DNA from 3 places in the Pseudomonas kielensis genome. Region 1 is predicted to be linked to each of the others. Evidence: predicted binding sites of a transcription regulator. Region 1 holds the regulator's gene; each other region holds the start of a gene.
The links. The regulator sigma-54, encoded in region 1, starts transcription at its own class of promoters, with help from an activator protein. The targets are predictions, from matches to a motif close to ANTGGCATNNANNTTGCTNT.
Positions count from the first base shown of each region.

Region 2: a site for sigma-54 is predicted at 3,910-3,929, ahead of flgB (flagellar basal body rod protein FlgB). Genes of this name have one in related genera too.
Region 3: a site for sigma-54 is predicted at 1,058-1,077, ahead of Q1W70_RS02050 (circularly permuted type 2 ATP-grasp protein). Genes of this name have one in related genera too.

Region 1 is NZ_CP130043.1:1,195,894-1,202,533, reverse strand. It holds gene Q1W70_RS05960 (HPr family phosphocarrier protein) at 1-249, opposite strand, end outside; gene rapZ (RNase adapter RapZ) at 265-1,122, opposite strand; gene ptsN (PTS IIA-like nitrogen regulatory protein PtsN) at 1,125-1,589, opposite strand; gene hpf (ribosome hibernation-promoting factor, HPF/YfiA family) at 1,602-1,910, opposite strand; gene Q1W70_RS05940 (RNA polymerase factor sigma-54) at 2,019-3,512, opposite strand; gene lptB (LPS export ABC transporter ATP-binding protein) at 3,695-4,420, opposite strand; gene lptA (lipopolysaccharide transport periplasmic protein LptA) at 4,420-4,968, opposite strand; gene lptC (LPS export ABC transporter periplasmic protein LptC) at 4,955-5,527, opposite strand; gene Q1W70_RS05920 (KdsC family phosphatase) at 5,535-6,059, opposite strand; gene Q1W70_RS05915 (KpsF/GutQ family sugar-phosphate isomerase) at 6,059-6,640, opposite strand, start outside.
Region 2 is NZ_CP130043.1:725,618-732,257, forward strand. It holds gene Q1W70_RS03665 (M48 family metalloprotease) at 1-821, shown strand, start outside; gene flgE (flagellar hook protein FlgE) at 892-2,241, opposite strand; gene flgD (flagellar hook assembly protein FlgD) at 2,273-2,998, opposite strand; gene flgC (flagellar basal body rod protein FlgC) at 3,014-3,457, opposite strand; gene flgB (flagellar basal body rod protein FlgB) at 3,461-3,868, opposite strand; gene cheR (protein-glutamate O-methyltransferase CheR) at 4,121-4,948, opposite strand; gene Q1W70_RS03695 (chemotaxis protein CheV) at 4,995-5,927, opposite strand; gene flgA (flagellar basal body P-ring formation chaperone FlgA) at 6,009-6,640, shown strand, end outside.
Region 3 is NZ_CP130043.1:394,135-400,774, forward strand. It holds gene Q1W70_RS02050 (circularly permuted type 2 ATP-grasp protein) at 1-1,026, opposite strand, end outside; gene Q1W70_RS02055 (ribonuclease E inhibitor RraB) at 1,416-1,757, opposite strand; gene Q1W70_RS02060 (hypothetical protein) at 1,961-2,197, opposite strand; gene Q1W70_RS02065 (START domain-containing protein) at 2,347-2,952, opposite strand; gene Q1W70_RS02070 (YkgJ family cysteine cluster protein) at 2,994-3,248, opposite strand; gene Q1W70_RS02075 (translation initiation factor 2) at 3,408-3,911, opposite strand; gene Q1W70_RS02080 (aminotransferase-like domain-containing protein) at 4,002-5,441, opposite strand; gene Q1W70_RS02085 (OmpA family protein) at 5,643-6,446, opposite strand; gene Q1W70_RS02090 (DUF4398 domain-containing protein) at 6,443-6,640, opposite strand, start outside.

The DNA of each region.
Region 1 (6,640 bases):
GTTGATCAGTGCTACCAGGGCATCCAGCGCTTCCTGTTCCTGCTCGCCTTCGGTGCTCAGGTGGATGCGAGTGCCTTTGCCTGCGGCCAGCATCATCATGGCCATGATGCTCTTGCCGTCGACCATCGACTGTGGGGTGCGTCCTGCACGAATCTGGCATGGGTACTGGCCTGCAACGCCGACGAACTTGGCTGAAGCGCGGGCGTGCAGGCCCAGTTTGTTGATGATTTCAATTTCCAGAGCAGGCATCGCGGTGTGAATCCTTTAGCTAAGGTCGCGGTGGCGAACCTGGACATTCTTCAGGGATTTTTGCAGGACCTGGCCCAGGCGTTCGGTCAGGTAGACGGAGCGGTGATGCCCGCCCGTGCAGCCAATGGCTATGGTCACGTAGGCCCGATTGCTGGCGGCAAAGCGCGGCAGCCATTTGAGCAGGTAGCTGGAGATGTCTTCAAACATTTCTTCGACATCCGGCTGAGCTGCCAGGTATTCGGCAACCGGCTGGTCTAGCCCGGACTGAGCGCGTAGTTCCGGTTTCCAGTAGGGGTTGGGCAGGCAGCGGACGTCGAACACCAAATCGGCATCCACTGGCATGCCACGCTTGAACCCGAACGACTCGACCAGGAATGCCGTGCCCGGCTCGGGTTGATTGAGCAGGCGCAACTTGATGGTGTCACGCAGTTGGTAGAGGTTCAGGTCGGTGGTGTTGAGCTTGAGGTCGGCCAGGTCGGCGATCGGCTCCAGCAGGCGGGTCTCGTCCTGGATGGCTTCGGCCAGCGAACGCTGCGAGCTGCTCAGCGGGTGGCGGCGACGGGTTTCCGAGAAGCGCTTGAGCAGGGTTTCTTCATCGGCATCGAGGAACAGCACATCACATTGGATGTGCCGGTTGCGCACTTCTTCGAGCAATTCAGGGAAACGCGACAAATGGCTCGGCAGGTTGCGCGCATCGATCGATACGGCCACCAGCGGCTGGGCCAACTCGTCGTGAAGCAACGCGCGTTCGGCCAACTCTGGCAGCAACCCGGCGGGCAGGTTGTCGATGCAGTAGTAGCCGTTGTCCTCCAGAACATTGAGGGCTGTGCTTTTACCGGAGCCGGAGCGGCCGCTGACGATGATCAGGCGCATGATTAGTGACCGTTTTGTTCGTCCAGGACGACCTGGTACAGGGCTTCGCTGGTGCTGGCACTGCGCAGGCGGTCGCGCACTTCCTTGCGGTCCAGCATGCTGGCGATCTGGCGCAGAAGTTCCAGGTGGGCATCGGTGGCGGCTTGCGGGACCAGCAGCACGAACAGCAGGTCGACCGGAGCGCCGTCGATGGCGTCGAAATCAATAGGCGCATCCAGGTGCATCAAGGCGCTGATGGGCGCCTCGCAGCCTTTGAGGCGGCAGTGAGGAATGGCGATGCCGTTGCCAAAACCGGTCGAACCGAGTTTTTCACGGGCAATCAGGCTCTCGAAGACATCTTGCATCTCCAGATCCGGGACTTCCCGGGCGATCAGGTTGGCAATTTGTTCGAGGGCGCGTTTTTTACTGCCGCCCGGCACGTTCACCAAAGAACGGCCGGGGGTCAGGATGCTTTCAAGTCGGATCATGGGATGGGGGTGTTAACGACCGGTTGCGCCCTGGAGGAGGCTCTGGGTCTTTTCCTTATGCTTTTTAAGTTGACGGTCCAGCTTGTCGGTCAGCAGGTCAATGGCGGCATACATGTCCGTATGCTCGGCATTGGCGACCACTTCTCCGCCGGGGATATGCAGCGTGGCTTCGATTTTCTGCAACAGCTTCTCGACATTCATCGTGACTTGCACGTTGGTGATCTTGTCGAAATGCCTCTCCAGTCGGTCGAGTTTTTCGCCGATGTAGGTGCGCAGAGGTTCGGTAACTTCCAGTTGGTGTCCACTGATGTTGACTTGCATACAGCTTCTCCTTCGTTGCCAGTGCATAAGGCGGCAGGCCGAGTTGCCTGCCACTAGGGTGTCTGCGAAAGATTTCGAAAACACCCTGGAACGCGGTGGCGTGGCCCGTTACATCAATCGCTTGCGTTCGCTCGAAGGCGCGATCCCGAGGGATTCACGGTACTTGGCGACGGTACGACGGGCTACCTGAATACCTTGTGCCTCCAGTAAACCAGCGATCTTGCTGTCACTCAACGGCTTTTTCTGATTTTCCGCGGCAACCAGTTTTTTGATGATCGCGCGGATCGCCGTGGACGAGCATTCGCCGCCTTCGGAGGTGCTGACGTGGCTTGAGAAAAAGTATTTCAGCTCATAGATACCGCGCGGGGTATGCATGAATTTTTGCGTGGTGACCCGGGAAATCGTCGACTCGTGCATGCCCACCGCTTCGGCGATGTCATGCAGGACCAGCGGCTTCATCGCCTCGTCGCCATATTCGAGAAAGCCGCGCTGGTGCTCGACGATCTGGGTGGCCACTTTCATCAGGGTTTCGTTGCGGCTTTGCAGGCTCTTGATGAACCAGCGTGCCTCTTGCAACTGATTGCGCATGAAGGTGTTGTCGGCGCTGGTGTCGGCGCGACGCACGAAACCGGCGTACTGAGGGTTGACCCGCAAGCGCGGTACCGACTCCTGGTTCAGTTCCACCAGCCAGCGTTCGTTGTCCTTGCGCACGATCACATCGGGCACCACGTATTCGGCTTCGCTGGACTCGATCTGCGAGCCGGGCCGCGGGTTGAGGCTCTGGACCAGTTCGATGACCTGGCGCAGTTCGTCTTCCTTGAGCTTCATGCGCCGCATCAACTGGCTGTAGTCGCGGCTGCCGAGCAGATCGATGTAATCACTGACCAGGCGCTTGGCCTCTGCCAGCCAAGGGGTCTTGGCGGGCAGCTGGCGCAATTGCAGCAACAGGCACTCACCCAGGTTGCGGGCGCCGATGCCGGCGGGCTCGAATTGCTGGATGCGATGCAGGACGGCTTCGATTTCGTCCAGCTCGATGTCCAGTTCCGGGTCGAATGCCTCGAGAATTTCCTCGAGGGTTTCGTCCAGGTAGCCCTGATTGTTGATGCAGTCGATCAGGGTCACGCCGATCAGGCGATCGGTGTCGGACATCGGGGCCAGGTTCAATTGCCAGAGCAGGTGGCTCTGCAGGCTTTCACCGGCGGAGGTGCGGGTGGTGAAATCCCACTCGTCGTCATCGTTGCTGGGCAGGCTGCTGGCGCTGGTCTGGTAGACGTCTTCCCAGGCGGTGTCGACCGGCAGTTCGTTGGGAATGCGTTCGTTCCATTCACCTTCCTCGAGGTTATCCACCGTGGGGGCGGTTTCCTGGTAGGAGGGTTCCTGGACGTCGGTGTTGGGTTTGTGCTCGATGTTGTCCGCCATAGGGTCGGCGTTATCGAAGTCGTCGCCTTCTTCCTGGCGTTCGAGCATTGGATTTGACTCCAAGGCTTCCTGGATTTCCTGTTGCAGGTCCAGGGTCGACAATTGGAGCAGGCGGATGGCCTGTTGCAGCTGCGGTGTCATCGTCAGCTGCTGGCCCATTCTCAAGACTAGCGATGGTTTCATGGCTGGGGCTTAACACCTTATTCGCCGGCGCACGTGCGCCATCCACTACAGGGCGCCGGAGCGCCAAACTTAAGCAAATTATATGCCTGAAACTGAAGTGTTTGCCTAGAGCGTCATGACAATAAAAATATTCAGGCTTTCATTGACAATGCGCTCTACCGGCAGGCCAGACGCCTCGCTGCTTAAAGGCGGAACTCGTGGCCCAGGTACACTTCCTTGACCAGTTCGTTGGCCAGGATGGTTTCAGCGTCACCTTCTGCGATCAGTTGACCATCGTTCACGATGTAGGCGGTTTCGCAGATGTCCAACGTTTCACGCACGTTGTGGTCCGTGATCAGTACGCCAATGCCCTTGGCCTTGAGGTGATGGATGATCTGCTTGATGTCACCGACCGAAATCGGGTCCACGCCGGCGAAAGGTTCGTCGAGCAGGATGAACTTCGGCGCGGTGGCCAGGGCGCGGGCAATTTCCACGCGGCGTCGTTCGCCACCGGAAAGGCTCATGCCCAGGTTGTCGCGGATATGGTTGATGTGGAACTCCTGCAACAGGCTTTCGAGTTCCTTGCGCCGACCGGCCTTGTCGAGTTCCTTGCGGGTTTCGAGAATGGCCATGATGTTGTCGGCAACCGACAGTTTGCGGAAGATCGACGCCTCCTGTGGAAGATAGCCGATACCTGCCCGTGCGCGACCGTGCATGGGCTGGTGGCTGACATCCAGGTCGTCGATCAGTACGCGACCCTGGTCGGCCTGCACCAGGCCGACGATCATGTAGAAGCAGGTGGTCTTGCCGGCACCGTTGGGGCCAAGCAGGCCGACGATCTGGCCGCTGTCGATGGACAGGCTGACGTCACGCACGACCTGACGGCTCTTGTAGCTCTTGGCCAGGTGCTGGGCTTTCAGAGTTGCCATTACTGGGCCTTTTGCTCGTCAGTTTTCTTTTTCGGCTGGATGACCATGTCGATCCGCGGACGTTGCTCAGTGACCTTGCTGCCCGTGGCGCGACCGGCGCTGGCGAGCTTTTTGTTGGTGTCGTAGACGATTTTCTCGCCCTGGGTAATGTTGCCGTCCTTGTCGACGACTTTGGCCCGATCGATCAGCACGACGCGGTCTTGCGAGGCGTGGTACTGGATGGTCACCCCGTAGCCCTGCACGGGTTTGGAGTCGCCCGCCGTTTGCACTTGCTCGAAGTAGGCCAGGTTGCCAACCGAGGTCACGACGTCGATGTCACCCGCTGCGGTGCGGGTGATGGTCACGGTGTTGCCGGTGACCTTCATCGAGCCCTGGGTGATGATCACGTCGCCCTTGTAGGTGGCGATACCGTTCTTGTCGTCCAGTTGGGCGTCGTCGGCCTGGATGCGGATAGGTTGATCTCTATCGGTCGGCAGGGCCCAGGCGCTCACGCTTCCCAGTGCTGCGCCCAAACTGAGCAAAATAGGGAGGGTTTTAACGAGCCTCATACTGTCCTCTTACGTTCGATAGCAGGTGTATCCTGCTTTCTTTCAAATACGCCTTCATTCCGGTACCAGTCGATACACCGCCAGCGCCGTCGATTCTAACGGCTTGCTGGGTCTGCGCATATTGTTGCTTGGGGAATACCGTCATGCGTGTGGTGGTGATGACCATCGGGCGATTCTTGGCATCGGTGCGTGCAATGCGCACCGAGTCGATGAGTTCGACCTCGGTGCCGTCAGGATTGACCTCGCCACGCTCGCTCTGCACATGCCAGGGGAATTCGCTGCCGCGATACATCTGCAGGTCCGGCTTGGTCAGCAAGGTGACTTCGCTGGCCTTGACGTGTTCGACCTTGTCGGACGTCATGTCGTACTGCAACTTGCCATCTGGCTGGAACTGCACGCTGTGGGCGTTGATGGCGTAGTAGTCGATCTCGCTCTCGTTGACCGCGGCTACCGGCTTGTCGAGAAAGCGCTCAGGGCTGATGTTCCAGTAGCCGACAGCCGCTAACAACGCGGCGATGGCTGCGAAAAACACGATATTGCGAAACTTTTTACTCAGCATAAATGACTCACAGGTACGCAGCGTTGGCGTCTTCCAGATTGCCTTGGGCGCGTAATATCAATTCACAGAATTCTCGAGCAGCACCTTCGCCACCACGGGCCTCGGTGATGCCGTGGGCGTGTTCGCGGACAAAACTCGCGGCATTGGCAACGGCCATGCCGAGGCCGACGCGCCTAATCACCGGCAGGTCGGGTAGGTCGTCGCCCAGATAGGCGACCTGTTCATAGCTTAGGCCCAGTTGCGCGAGAAGCTCGTCGAGCACCGCAAGTTTGTCCTCGCGGCCTTGATACAGGTGGCTTATCCCCAGGTTTTTGGCGCGACGCTCGACCGCCGGGCTTGTTCGACCACTGATAATGGCCATTGTCACACCGCTGGCCAGCAACATTTTCATGCCCTGGCCGTCGAGGGTGCTGAAACTCTTGAATTCGCTGCCATCCTCGAGGAAATTCAGGCGACCGTCGGTGAGTACGCCGTCGACATCGAAGACCGCCAGCTTGACGGGCCTGGCGCGTTCGAGCAGGTCGTCAGCCATTACATCACCCCTGCGCGCAACAGGTCGTGCATGTTCAGGGCGCCGATCGGGCGGTCATCGTTGTCGACCACCACCAGGGCGTTGATCTTGTTGTCTTCCATGATCTTCAGGGCTTGTGCGGCGAGCATGTCGGCCCGGGCGGTCTTGCCATGAAGGGTCATGACCTCTTCGATCCTGGCCTGCTGGAAGTCGATCGAGCGGTCCAGGGTGCGCCGCAGGTCGCCGTCCGTGAAAATCCCGGCCAGGGTGCCATCGGCTTCCAGGACCACGGTCATGCCCAGGCCCTTGCGGGTCATTTCCAGCAAGGCGTCTTTGAGCGATGTACCGCGCACCACCTGTGGCAGTTCGGCACCGATGTGCATGACGTCTTCGACTTTCAGCAGCAGGCGCCGACCCAGCGCGCCGCCCGGGTGGGAGAAGGCGAAGTCCTCGGCGGTAAAGCCCCGGGCTTCCAGCAAGGCCACCGCCAGGGCGTCGCCCATCACCAGCGCTGCCGTGGTCGATGACGTCGGCGCCAGGTTCAGCGGGCAGGCTTCATGCTCGACATGCACGTTCAGATTGACGTCAGCGGCCTTGGCCAG
Region 2 (6,640 bases), 470 kb from region 1:
AGAAAGCCGGCTACGACCCGCGCTCGATGCCGAGCATGTTCGAACGGCTGGGGCGCCAGTACCGCTTCGATGCCAAGCCGCCAGAATTCCTCCTGACGCACCCGGTGACCGAATCGCGGATCGCCGACACCCGCAACCGCGCTGAACAGGCTCCCATCGGTGGCAAGGAAGACACCCAGACCTATCAGCTGATTCGCGCCCGCGTACAGTTGCACTACGAAGAAACCCCGGGCCTGGCCGCCAAGCGTTTTCGCGCGCAGCTGGACGAAAACCCGAAAAACGACGTGGCGCGTTACGGCCTGGCCATTGCCCAGATCAAGGCCGGCCAGCTCAGCGATGCCCGCGAGAGCCTGAAACCGCTCCTGGCCAAGGCACCGAACGAAATCATCTACAACCTGGCCCAGGTCGACCTGGACATGGCCAGCAATCGCCTGCCCGACGCGCAAAGCCGGGTCGACCGGATGCTCAGCCAGTTCCCGCGCAACTACCCGCTCAACCAGGTGCGGGTTGACCTGCTGCTCAAGCAGAATCGCCCAGCCGATGCCGAAAAGGCCCTGGAAGCCCTGCTCAAGACGCGGCCGGACGACCCGGATGTCTGGTACATGGTTGCCGAAACCCGCGGCCTGTCCGGCAACATCATTGGCCTGCACCAGGCACGCGCCGAGTATTTCGCGCTGGTCGGCGACTACCGCCAGGCCATTCAGCAACTGGACTTCGCCAAGCGGCGCGCCGGCAGCAATTTCCCGCTGTCGTCGCGGATCGATGCGCGGCAACGCGAGCTCATGGAACAGGAGCGGATGATCAAGGACATGATGGGCTGACCCTTCCCGCCCCCACGAAAAAGCCCCTCGATGAGGGGCTTTTTTGTACCGCAGGTTTAACCCACCGGCATCAGGCCATCTGAATGATGGTCTGCATGATGGTGCTCTGGGTGGAGATGGTCTTGGCGTTGGCCTGGTAGTTGCTCTGGCCCTTGATCAGGTCCACCAGCTCATTGGTCAGGTTGACGTTGGAGTCTTCCAGGGAGTTGGACACCACCGAGCCCAGGGTGCCCGTCTGGCCGGCGTCGTATGCGGCGAAACCGGACAGGTAGGTCTCCTTCCAGCTCGTGCCGCCGGCGGCCTGCAAGCCCTGCTCGTTGTTGAAGCTGGCCAGGGTGACCTGGCCGATCGCCTTGGACTTGCTGTTGCTGAAGTTGGCGAACAGCGTACCGGTACCGTCGATGGTCAGGTTGGTGATCTGGCCGGTGGCGTAGCCGTCCTGGGTTGGCAGGTTGCGGATGGTCGCCGAGTTGTACTGGGTGGTCAGGGCCAGGTCGTTGGTGACGCCCGTGGCATTGCCCACCGCACCGTTGGCCGTCCACACGCCATCCTTGACCGTACCCGGGGTCCAGACGCCCGCACCCATGACAATCGAGTTGCCGCTGACGGTGTACGGGCTGCCGCTGGCCGGTGCGTCGATGTCCAGCAGCTTGCCGTCGGAACCGAAGTTCATGGTCATGGCCGCCTGGTTGCTCGGCGTTGCCGGCGAACCGAGGCTGGCCGGGACGAAGGCCGAGCCGTCCGGGTTGCGTCCCCCTACCAGGGTGTAGGTCTGCCAGGTGTTGGCGCCGGTCTTGACCACGTACTGGTCCAGGTTGTGCTGGTTGCCCTGGCTGTCGTAGATCGGGGTGGTGAACATGTCGGTGTAGGTGTCGATCTTGGTCGGGTCGAACGGGGTGACCGCCGGATCGATGATCGGCTTGCTGGAGTTCAGGTTGATGCTCGAGGAAATGTTGCCGGTGGTTTTCGGCTGCAGGTTCGACTGGTCGATTTTCAGGTCGCCGATCACATCCTTGAGGATTTTGCCGTTCTCATCGACCGCATAACCCTGCAAGCGCGCGGTGCCGGCACTGTTGGTGATGAAGCCGTCCTTGTCGACATTGAAGGTACCGGCGCGGGTGTAGGTCAGCGAGCCGCCGTCATTGAGCACGAAGAAGCCCGAACCGCGGATGGCCATGTCCAGCACGTTGCCGGTGTTGGTCACATCACCCTGGCGAAATTGCTGGGAGACGTTGGCCAGGCTCACGCCGCTGCCGATGGACTTGTTGCCGTTACCCAGCTTGCTTGCCGCGTACACGTCTTCGAACTCCACCCGGGAGGATTTGAAGCCGGTGGTGGCGACGTTGGCAATGTTGTTGCCGGTAACGTCGAGTTGTTTGTTGGCCGCATAGAGACCGCTAAGGCCGATATTAAAAGACATATTCCACTCCTTGTTGCCGCGCTAGCCGGCTCTATAGACCAATGGTCTGTACTTTGGACAGGGCGATGGAGCCCATGTTGGCGAGGTTCAACATCATCTCGCCGCCGGTCTGGCTCAGGGTCACGCTGTTGACGGTCGCCGGCAGGTAGGTGATCAGGTCAGTGGCCTTGCCGTCGATCTGCGCACTGGCCTTGAAGGTGTAGGTACCCGGGTCGACTTTCTCGCCCGCGGTGTTGGTGCCGTCCCAGACGAAACTGGCATTGCCCTGGCCCTGGCTGCCCAGCTCGATGGTTTTCACCGCCTTGCCGTCCTTGTCGCTGATGGTCACCGTGGTGCCGGCCACCGAGGCCGGAATGACCACCGAGCCGGTCATGCTCTTGGTGCTGTCGACATAGGCCGAGCCGGTCTGGACCACCACCGAACGGCCCACCAGCGAGGACGCCTGCAGGGCCTGGGACGATTTGAACGAGCTCGATATGTTGTTCACCGAGGAGTTCAGGGTGGTGATGCCTTCCAGGCTGCTGAACTGCGCCAACTGGGCAACGAACTCGCTGTTGTCCTGCGGGTCGAGGGGGTTCTGGTTCTTCAGTTGAGTCACCAGCAGTTGCAGGAACGCGTCCTTGCCCAGCTCGTTCTTGCCAGTCTTGCTGCCAGCAGCGGCCGCCAGGCCATCATTGCTGGTCTTGGTGACGGTGGTCTTGGAGTTCGCAAGAATGTCGTTGAGACTCGGGCCACTGGTGGAATCGGTAACACTCATCGAAGCTGCCCCTTATCACTGACCGAGGGTCAGGACCTTCTGCATCATGGTCTTGGCGGTGTTCATCATTTCCGCGTTGGTCTGGAACGAACGGCTGGCGGAAATCATGTCGGCCATCTCTTCAACCACGTTGACGTTGGGGTAGTAGACGTACCCCTTGGCGTCAGCTGCCGGGTGGTTGGGCAAGTAGCGGGCTTCCAGATTGCTCTGGTCCTCGACCACGCCCAGCACTTGCACGCCCTGGCCGGCCGCATCCTGATTCTGGAACAGCGAGTCGCCGCCGCCCGCCTGGCCGCCCTGGAACATGGTGGCAAACACCGGGTGCCGGGCACGGTAGGTCTGGTCGATGCTCGAGGAGACGGTCTCGGCGTTGGCGATGTTACTGGCCACGGTATTCAGGCGCGTGGTCTGGGCACTCATGCCACTACCGGCAATATTAAAAACACTCGACAGGGACATGGATTATTCTCCGCGCAGGGCTGCTACCAGCCCTTTGAATTTGCTATTGAGCAAGGTGAAGCTGGCCTGGAAGTTCACCGAGTTCTCGGCGTAGCTGGCCTGTTCCAGCTGGGCGTCCACGGTGTTCTGGTCGATCGAGGGCTGCATCGGCGTGCGGTACAGCAACGACTCGTCAGCACTGCTCAGGCCCTGGGCTTCGATATGACGGCTATTGGTCTTGTTCAAGGCGAAGCTGCCGTTCTTGCTCTTGTCGGCCTGGGCGGCCAGGACCGCCGAGAAATCCAGGTCCCGCGCCTTGTAGTTCGGGGTGTCGGCGTTGGTGATGTTGTTGGCCAGCACTTCGGCGCGCTGGGCGCGGAAGCTGAGGGCTTGTTGGTGGATACCGAGCGCTTTATCGAAGCTGATGCTCATGTCGGAAACCTTTGGGTGACCTGATTTTTCGTAACAGGCTCAAAGCAAGCCCCGTGCCAGCTTGCCAGACCCCGCAAACAGGGGCCCTGGCCGGAAGCGGCAAGGCGGCAATGCCAGAAAAGCGGCAAGCGTCTTCCGGCACCTGCCGCTTTTCTGCCGCCCTGGGCGGCTCGACAGGCTTGCTACAAGGATTGCGCAGCACGATAAAAAACGGGAGCCCCTGAGGACTCCCGCTTTGTTACCACCTGACCATCACTTGGCCTGGTAGATGATCCCCGGACTGCACTGGACCATCTGGTAGTGATCCGGCAGGCCGTTGAGGGCTTCGGATGCACCGAGGAACAAGTAACCGCCCGGCTTGAGCGTACTGTGAATGCGCAACAGGATGTCCTTCTTCACTTCGGCAGAGAAGTAGATCAGCACGTTGCGGCAGAACACGATGTCGAATTTGCCCAGGCTGGCATAGCTGTCCAGCAGGTTGAACGAGCGGAACTCCACCCGGCTCTTGATCGGCGCCTTGACCGCCCAGCGCCCCGGCCCTTTCGGGTCGAAGTAACGCTGCAGGCGCTCGGGCGAAAGACCACGACCGATCGCCAGGCTGTCGTACTCGCCTGACTTGCAGTTGGTCAGCATGGTCCCGGAAAGGTCGGTGGCAACAATCTGCACCCCCATCCGCAACTGGCCCATGTTGCTCCGCTCGAACTCGTCGATCGACATCGACAGCGAATAGGGTTCCTGCCCCGACGAACAGGCCGCCGACCAGATCCGCAGGCGCTGGCCGGGACTGGCCTTGATCGCCTCGGGCAAGACCTTGTTCTTCAGCACTTCAAACGGGTAGGTGTCACGAAACCAGAGGGTTTCGTTGGTGGTCATCGCATCCACAACCATCTCGCGCAACCCACCGCGCGGCTGGACCTGGATGCGCTGGACCAGTTCACCCAACGACTTGATGCCTTGCTGTTCCATCAGTTTGTTGAGACGGCTCGAGACCAGATACTGTTTGTTTTCACCGAGCAAAATGCCACAGGCTTTTTCCAGGAAGACCCGGAACTGTTCGAAATCCAAATTACCCGTAGACAAAGATGCCGCCTCTTAAATCGTGTTGATCGCCAGGGGCAAAGGCCACCTAGCTGATATCTGCTGCTTTGATCCGGTCGACTACCCGGGATGCCAGGTCATCAGGACGGAACTTGGCCAGGAAGTCATCGGCACCGACTTTCTTGACCATCGCCTGATTGAACACGCCTGACAACGAAGTATGCAGGATGATGTGCAGCTTTTGCATGCGCGGGTCGTTGCGGATCTCGGCCGTGAGGGTGTAGCCGTCCATTTCCGGCATCTCGATGTCGGAAATCATCATCAGGAATTCCTCTTCCGGCTTCTTGCCCTCGTCCACCAGCTTGCGCAGGTAGTCCAGCGCTTGCCGGCCGTCGTTCAACGCCACGACCTCGACCCCCACCGTCTGCAGGCAACGAGAAACCTGCTTGCGCGCCACCGACGAGTCATCGACCGTCAGCACCCGCAACGACAGCGCCTTGTGCTGCGTCTCGTCATCCACCACCCCGGCGGAAATCGCTTCCGGTGCCGGCGCCACTTCGGCCAGGACCTTCTCGACGTCGATGATTTCCACCAACTGATTGTCGACCCGCGTCACCGCCGTCAGGTAGTGATCGTGGCCGGTGCCCTTGGGTGGCGGATGGATCTCCTCCCAGTTCATGTTGACGATCCGCTCGACCGAGCGCACCAGGAACCCTTGGGTCTTGGTGTTGTACTCGGTGATGATCACAAAGGGATTGCTCTGGTCCTGCAACCCGCCCGACCCCGTGGCCATTGCCAGGTCCATGATCGGAATGGTTGCGCCCCGAATACTTGCCACACCGCACACGACAGGATTGGATTTGGGCATCAGCGTCAGTTTCGGGCATTGCAGCACCTCCCGAACCTTGAACACATTGATGCCATAGAGCTGCGGACCGTCTAGACGGAACAACAACAGCTCCAGGCGATTCTGCCCTACCAGTTGTGTGCGCTGGTTTACCGAATCCATTACACCAGCCATGCCCAGCCCCCTACACCAACGCTAAGTGTGTTGCGACGCACATTCATCACTAAACGGCACGGCGCTTGCTTTTTAACCGCTATGAACGCGAACACGACATTTTTCCGACGCCTGACCTCAACCTGCCGCCGATTGCTCGGCGCGGCTGCGGCGGCGTGCCTTTTCAACGCTGGCAGCCCTGCCCTTGCAGATCCGCTTACCTTGCCTGATCTACTTATCGGCGTCACTCAGGGCTTTCTTGAATTCACTGTTGAAGACTATTTGGCCTCCAGCCAAACCGAAGGCCGTTATGAGATCGAGGTCAAGCAGCTCGATCCCCGCCTGCGCCTGCCGACGTGCGACAAGGAATTGACAGCGTCCCTCGAGAGCCCGGCCAGGCCGGTGGGCCGGGTGACGGTGAAGGTCCGTTGCGACGGCACCTCGCCCTGGACCGTGTTCGTGCCCGCGCAAGTCCGGCTGTTCCGCGAAGTCGTGACCAGCACCCGCCCGCTCAAGCGTGCCGGAATCATTGAGCCGGCTGACGTGATCCTGCGTGAGCGCGACATCAGCTTGATCAACCAGGGTTACCTGACCAGTGTCGACCAGGCGATCGGGCAAAAAATTGTCCGACCAATGGTCAACGACCAGGTCATTACCCTGGTGCACCTGGAGCAGGCCGAAGTGGTGCGCAAGGGCGACCAGGTGGTGATCACTGCCCGCAGCGGCACGCTCAG
Region 3 (6,640 bases), 800 kb from region 1:
CCAGGTCGGTACGTTTTTCAGAATCGGCTCCTCGTCGAGGTAGAAACGGATCATCTCGGTGACGAATGGATACACCGACTTGTCATCCGCCACCCCCGTGCCGATGGCGTTGGCCAACACCACGTTGCCGCTGCGATAGGACGCCAGCAGGCCGGGAACCCCGAGCATCGAGTCCGGGTTGAATGCCAGCGGATCGAGGAAGGCGTCATCGAGCCGCCGGTAAATCACATCGACGGCCTTGGGGCCATCGGTGGTACGCATGAAGACTTTGTCGTCACGCACGAACAGGTCCGCACCTTCCACCAGCTCCACGCCCATTTCCCGGGCCAGGAAAGCGTGCTCGAAGAACGCGCTGTTGAAGCGTCCCGGGGTCAGCACCACCACGCTGGGGTTATCGATGGGACTCGAGCTTTTCAGGGTGTCGAGCAAAAGGTTCGGGTAGTGATCGATGGGCGCGATGCGCTGGGCCGCGAACAGCTCAGGGAACAGGCGCATCATCATCTTGCGGTCTTCGAGCATGTAGCTCACGCCGCTGGGGGTGCGCAGGTTGTCTTCCAGCACGTAGTAGCTGCCGTCGCCATCGCGCACCAGGTCGACCCCGGAGATGTGCGAATAGATGTCGCGGTGCAGGTCCAGGCCCTGCATGGCCAATTGGTACTGTTCGTTGGCCAGCACCTGCTCGGCCGGGATGATGCCGGCCTTGATGATGCGTTGCTCGTGATAGAGGTCGGCGAGGAACATGTTCAGCGCCTTGACCCGCTGGATGCAGCCACGCTCGACAATCCGCCACTCACTGGCGGGGATGCTGCGCGGAATGGTGTCGAAGGGAATCAGGCGCTCGGTGCCCTGCTCATCGCCATAGAGCGTGAAGGTAATCCCGGCGCGATGAAACAACAGATCGGCCTCGCGTCGGCGTTGAGCCAGAAGCTCGTCAGGCGTTTCTGCCAGCCAACGGGCGAATTCTCGATAATGCGCGCGGACCTGGCCGCTGGCATCGTACATCTCATCAAAATAGGTGCGGATCATGCCGTACTCCTTGTCACCCGGACACCTTGGCATCGCAAGGCCCGTGCCAGCGGCATAAACCCTTTAATATCAATCAGTTGGATTTTCACCCCGAAGGCTTCGCACCAATCCCGTGCAGCAAACACCCTCACCTGATCACTCGCGCTTCATTGCGAAGCAATGCTTATGGCTATTAGCAGCATAGCCATAGTTCATTTCACTGCCCGCCCGGGCACGCGGATAATTGGCCCATCACGCAGCAAGCGGCACCGTTCGCTTGCTGGCTACCCCTCTTCCCTTTTGGCCACCTGCTCAGGTGGCTTTTTTTTGCCTGGCATTTGCCCCGGCCCAAATGAAAACGGCCGACCCCAAGGGTCAGCCGTCGCTGAGTGTTGTCGCTATTCATAGTGTTATGCGAGTTGCCCTCGTACCTCCTGCTTGACGCCCCAACCTTCGATGATTCCCCCCAAAGGCTCGACCACCGCCTCGAAGTCCTGCTCAAAATCGCCAATGCCGCCGTAGGTGGCGTACATCACCTTGCTCAGTTCCAGGTACCAGGCACCGTCGTCGCGCACACTGATCTGTGCATTCAAGGATTCACCGCGAAATTGCCCTGCCGCCCTGCGTGCCCCCTCCTCGTCGGGGAAAATGGCGTAGAACTCGATGGGATGGAACCGTGAAAAATCAAAACCGCCTTCTTTCATGCGGCGCAGCACGCTGCTGCTGATGTCTTCTTGATAGGCTGTGCTCATGAAACGTCCTCCTACTTCCAATGGATAGACTTTCCGTACTCCCCGCGCCTGCAACCGAATGGTGCAGGCGCTACGACAATCAGATTGCCGCCGGGAAACAAGCATGTAGCTGACAAGACCAGACCTTAGCGATCCATTCGCTGATCTCGTTTGCAGAGTAGCCCTAACTCGGAGCGCGTGCCAAGGCCTTGTTACAGGTGGGATTATGGAATCGGGGAGATGCTGAGGATTTGAATGCTGTTCTGATCTTTGAGGCTCTTGAGCGTCGGGTCGTTGGTGCGACCTTCCAGGTCATTGAGATCCAGCTCCGCCGGGACCGGGAGAAGTTTGGCGCGAATCAGTTGCGCAGCCTTTTCCATGTCAGGTTGGTGCTCGCAGTCGAAGCGTTCGATGCTTTGCACACCATGATCATCCACAAAGGTGATTTCCCACTTTTGCATCGGTGCCTCCTCGATAAAACCCGTAGATGGGCTTACTTCCATCTCGACCCGGGTCGGCGGGCATTCGTTCCCCGCCCCTCGAAGATTTGCCCTGGCAACAGGGTTGCTATCACCAACCCTGTTGTTCCGATGACCAGGAACAGGCGTGCTTACTTCTCGGCACGCTCCTTGAGGGCCTTGAGGGTATTGAAAGGTGCATCGACCACAAACTTGTTGGCGACCATCGCCGGCACACTGCCACCTGGCTCGGTGTGCACTTGATACGTCACTTCGACCTGATCGCCCTTGGGCACAAACTTCCAGAAGCCTTTGACCTCGGTCACCCGGACAAAACCCTTTTCTTCCGGAACGTATTTCGGCACGCCTTCCAGGTTGCGGGTCAGGCTGCCGTCGGCGCCATTGACGACGGTGATATGCATCACCGAATCACGCGCAGTCACGGGCCAAGGCGTATTGAACTGGGTGTAGGTCCAGATCTGGTCACCTTCTTGCTTGAGCAGCTTCTGGCTCTTGCAATCGTGGATCCAGGCACAGGCCCCGACCACGTCATCCTGCAGCGCCCGCAGCTTGGCGACAGTGGTCTTCATCAAGGTCACGCCCTGATAGGACTTGTAGTCGGAGCCTGGCACTTCACTCAGGGAGATCTTGATCCCGTCTTCGTTCTTGGCAACTTTCCAGTCTTCGGCCTGAACCCCCGTGGAGGCCAGAACAGCGCTCAACCCACACAACACAGCGATACGATGCAGCGAACCCATAGTCTTGTTCCTTCTTGTTGAAGTTCCGTTCGTTGAACACACTACGCCGCGGTCATTTGCTCCCACCAGCCGATCAGCGTGATGGCTTGTTCCTGGCTGCTGCCGCAGACCTCGATATCCGCCTGGAACGCGCCACAGACGGCAGGACGCTCGGGCTGGCCGAAGATACTGCACAGATTATCGACAGACAGTTGCACACAACGTTCGCCCGCAGGCTTGCCATGGGGCATGCCGGGAATCGGTGTGCTGATGGAAGGGGCAATGCAGCAGGCGCCACAGCCTTCTCGGCATTTCATGACGACAAGCTCCTCGGGAGTGTGGAATGACGGGGACTAGAGTACCCGCTTAAACAGCCGTTTGAAATTGGCCGCCCAGGGGTTTTTCGCGCAAATACGCGTGACTGATCAGTCTTGCGACAAAGCGTCAGGTCGCCAGGTCACACCTGCCGTCGGTTTTTACTGATTGAACTGGAATTCCAGGGCCGCCCCTTCGATTTCCCGACGATCTTCATTGCGCAGCTGCAATTGCATTTCGTTGGTAATCAGCCGGCCGTTGAGCTGGAACTTGCTTTCTTCCTTGGGCTTTTCCTCGAACAGTGGCGGCAGCAAGGGCGCGCGCTTGACGATCGGGACGGTGCCAATGGGTTGCAACTGACGGACCATTTCCGGTGGCAGGCTCAGGTCGATATTGGTGGATGGCAACTCAGTGGTGCGCACCACTTCGCTCGCTGCCCTGGATTTCGAGGCAATCGGCGGTCGTTGCTTGTGGGCAGCGGGATTTTTCGCGGTGTCTGGCTTTTTCACAGGCGCGACTTTTTTGACCGCAGTGGTGGTTGCCACCTTAGTCGTTGACGTACTGGAAACCGCTTGATCCGGAGTCGTCGCCGCCATCGCGCGCGCCCCATTGAACATACTCAGCAGGCAGACCAACACCACACCAGCAGGAAAAATCGCTTTCATAACCCCTACAGCACTAACGGCAGAGGGCCATATGCTCGCCTGTTGAAGGGACGCTGACAAGCGCCCATCTCGATCAGCCCCGTCGACGCCTCAAAATCCGCTGGCGGTTTCCTGGCACAGCTGGGTCGCGAGCATGCCCAGGGTCATCAAGGCGCGCTCGGCCTCACGGTTCCAGGGAATGCCGCAATTCAAGCGAATGCAGTGGTTGAACTGCTCGGTGTTACTGAAAATCAGTCCTGGAGCGATGCTGATCCCCTGTTGCAGGGCCCGCACATGCAGTTCCTGGGTATTGACCCGTCCCGGCAAACTGACCCACAGGATAAAACCGCCAGTGGGCCGGGTCATCTGGGTGCCTTCGGGGAAATACTGCTGCACTGCCAGCTGGAACGCACTGAGGTTCTTGCGGTATTCCTGGCGGATGTAGCGCAGGTGTCGATCGTAACCGCCATTCTCCAGGTAGGCCGCGATGCCCATCTGGGTGACGCTGCAGGCCGAGTGGGTACTGAAGGTCTGCAGGCGCTGGATTTCCTGCTGGTATTTGCCGGCGATCATCCAGCCGATGCGCACCCCGGGGGACAGGGTCTTGGAAAAACTCGAACAGTAGATCACCCGGTCCAGGCGGTCATAGGCCTTGAGGGACTTGGTGCGCCCCTGCTCGAACATCAATTCGCCGTAGATATCGTCTTCGACCACCTGGATATCAAAGTCCGAGGCCAGGCGCAGCAGTTGTTTCTGCCGGTCTTCCGGCATGGTGCCACCCAGGGGGTTGCTCAGACGCGTGGTCAGCACCAAGGCCTTGATCGACCATTGGTTGGCGGCCAGTTGCAAGGCTTCCAGGCTCATGCCGGTGGACGGATCACTGGGAATCTCGATGACTTTGAGGCCGAGCAGATCGGCCAGTTGCAACAGGCCATAGTAGGTCGGCGACTCCGCGGCAATCAGATCACCGGGACGGGTCAATACGCGCAAGGACATCTGCAGGGCGTCGACACAGCCGTGGGTGATCACCACTTCGGATGGGTCGACCACCACCCCGGCATCGCGCATGCGAATTGCTACCTGGCGGCGCAAGGGTTCGAAACCGGGACTGAACATGTAGCTGAACGCCCGCGGACTGTGAAAGCGCGTGACCTTGGCCAATTGCTGATGCAGCGCCCGCACCGGCAGATAGTCGACACTGGGCACGGCTGCGCCCAGCGGGAACACCCCTTCGCGGCGTGACTCCACCAGTACTTGCTGGATGATGCTGCTGCGGGTCACTAGGCCAGGGCGCTCGACCCGGGCGATATCCGGGGTCGGCGCGGTCAGGGCCGGGGTCTGATGGACGTAGTAACCCGACTGAGGACGTGCGCGAATCAGGCCCTGGTCTTCCAGGTTGGCATAGGCCTGGAGCACCGTCGCGTGGCTGACATTGAGCTGCGAGCTCATCTTGCGCACTGAAGGCACACGCTCGCCAGGCTGATAGACGCCGCGCCGGATATCCTCAGCCAGTTGCTGAGCGATACGTTGATAGAGCAAAAGATTGGTCATGACGCAGCACTCGATTTCACGGGCATATTATTTTTGTAGAGAACTATACCGGCACAGTTTAGAAGTGTACGGGGACAGTTGCCACAATAGTCGACCGTACAGTCCAGTGTCAGTAAAAACTGTACTGTTTTGTGCGCCGATTGGCAGGCCAAAAAAAACCCGGCACCTCTACAGGTGCCGGGCTTTCCAGTAACGCTGACCTTAGCGGGCAGCGCCGAGCTGGCCTTTTTCGTCGGAGAACACAATTTCCACCCGGCGGTTCTGCGCCCGGCCCCGTTCGGAAGCGTTGGCCTCGACCGGGTATTCGTCGCCATATCCTTCGACGTGAATACGTTTGTCGTCAATCCCCAGGTCCATCAGCATGTCGGCCACGGCCTGGGCGCGGTCCCGGGACAGTTTGCGGTTTTCCTGCTTGCCACCCGTGCTGTCGGTGTAACCCTCGATGCGCACGACACGCTTGGGGTTGAGCTGCAGGAACTGGACAATTTTCAGCACCGTGCGGTTGGCCGAACTCTTGAGCTCCGCCTCGCCGGTGTCGAACAGCACATCGCCCAGGGTCATCACCAGGCCACGATCGGTCTGGGTGGTAGCCAGGCTGATGATCTGCTCTTCCAGCCATTTGCCCTGCTGCTGCACGCTCAGCAACTTGGCTTCGCGCAACGCCAGCTGCAGGCGTTGGCGCTCCAGCTCGAGCTTGGCTGCGCGTTCTTCGTTGAGCACTTTCTCACTATGTTGCCGGGCGATCTCACTGTAACGCTGGCTCAGGTAGGCGTAGTGCTGCACATCGGCGCCACTGCCCCAATAGCTGGACAGACGATCGGCCCGGGCCAGGGATTCACCGGCCCGGATCACGTCCTTGGGCGCGATGCGCAGTACGTTGGAGTCTTCCTTGACCTTCTGGAAGTCGTTGTAGGCTTGTTGCAGTGCCACATCACTGTGTTGGCCCGCACAGCCGTACAGGCTGGCCAGCAGCAGGCCGCCGAGGACGCCATTCTTGAGTTTCATTGGGCGTCTCCCAACTGCTTGCGCAGGCGCGCGATGCGGGTGTTGAGAACGTTCAGTTGCTCCTGGCTTTTAAGCGTCAGGACCTTGGCTTCGGCCAGGCGTGCATCCAGCTCGGCCTGCTCGGCCTGGACGCGGGCATCCTTGAATGACTGGTCGGCCATGTCGGCCTTGGCCTGGCTGTATTTGCCTTCCGC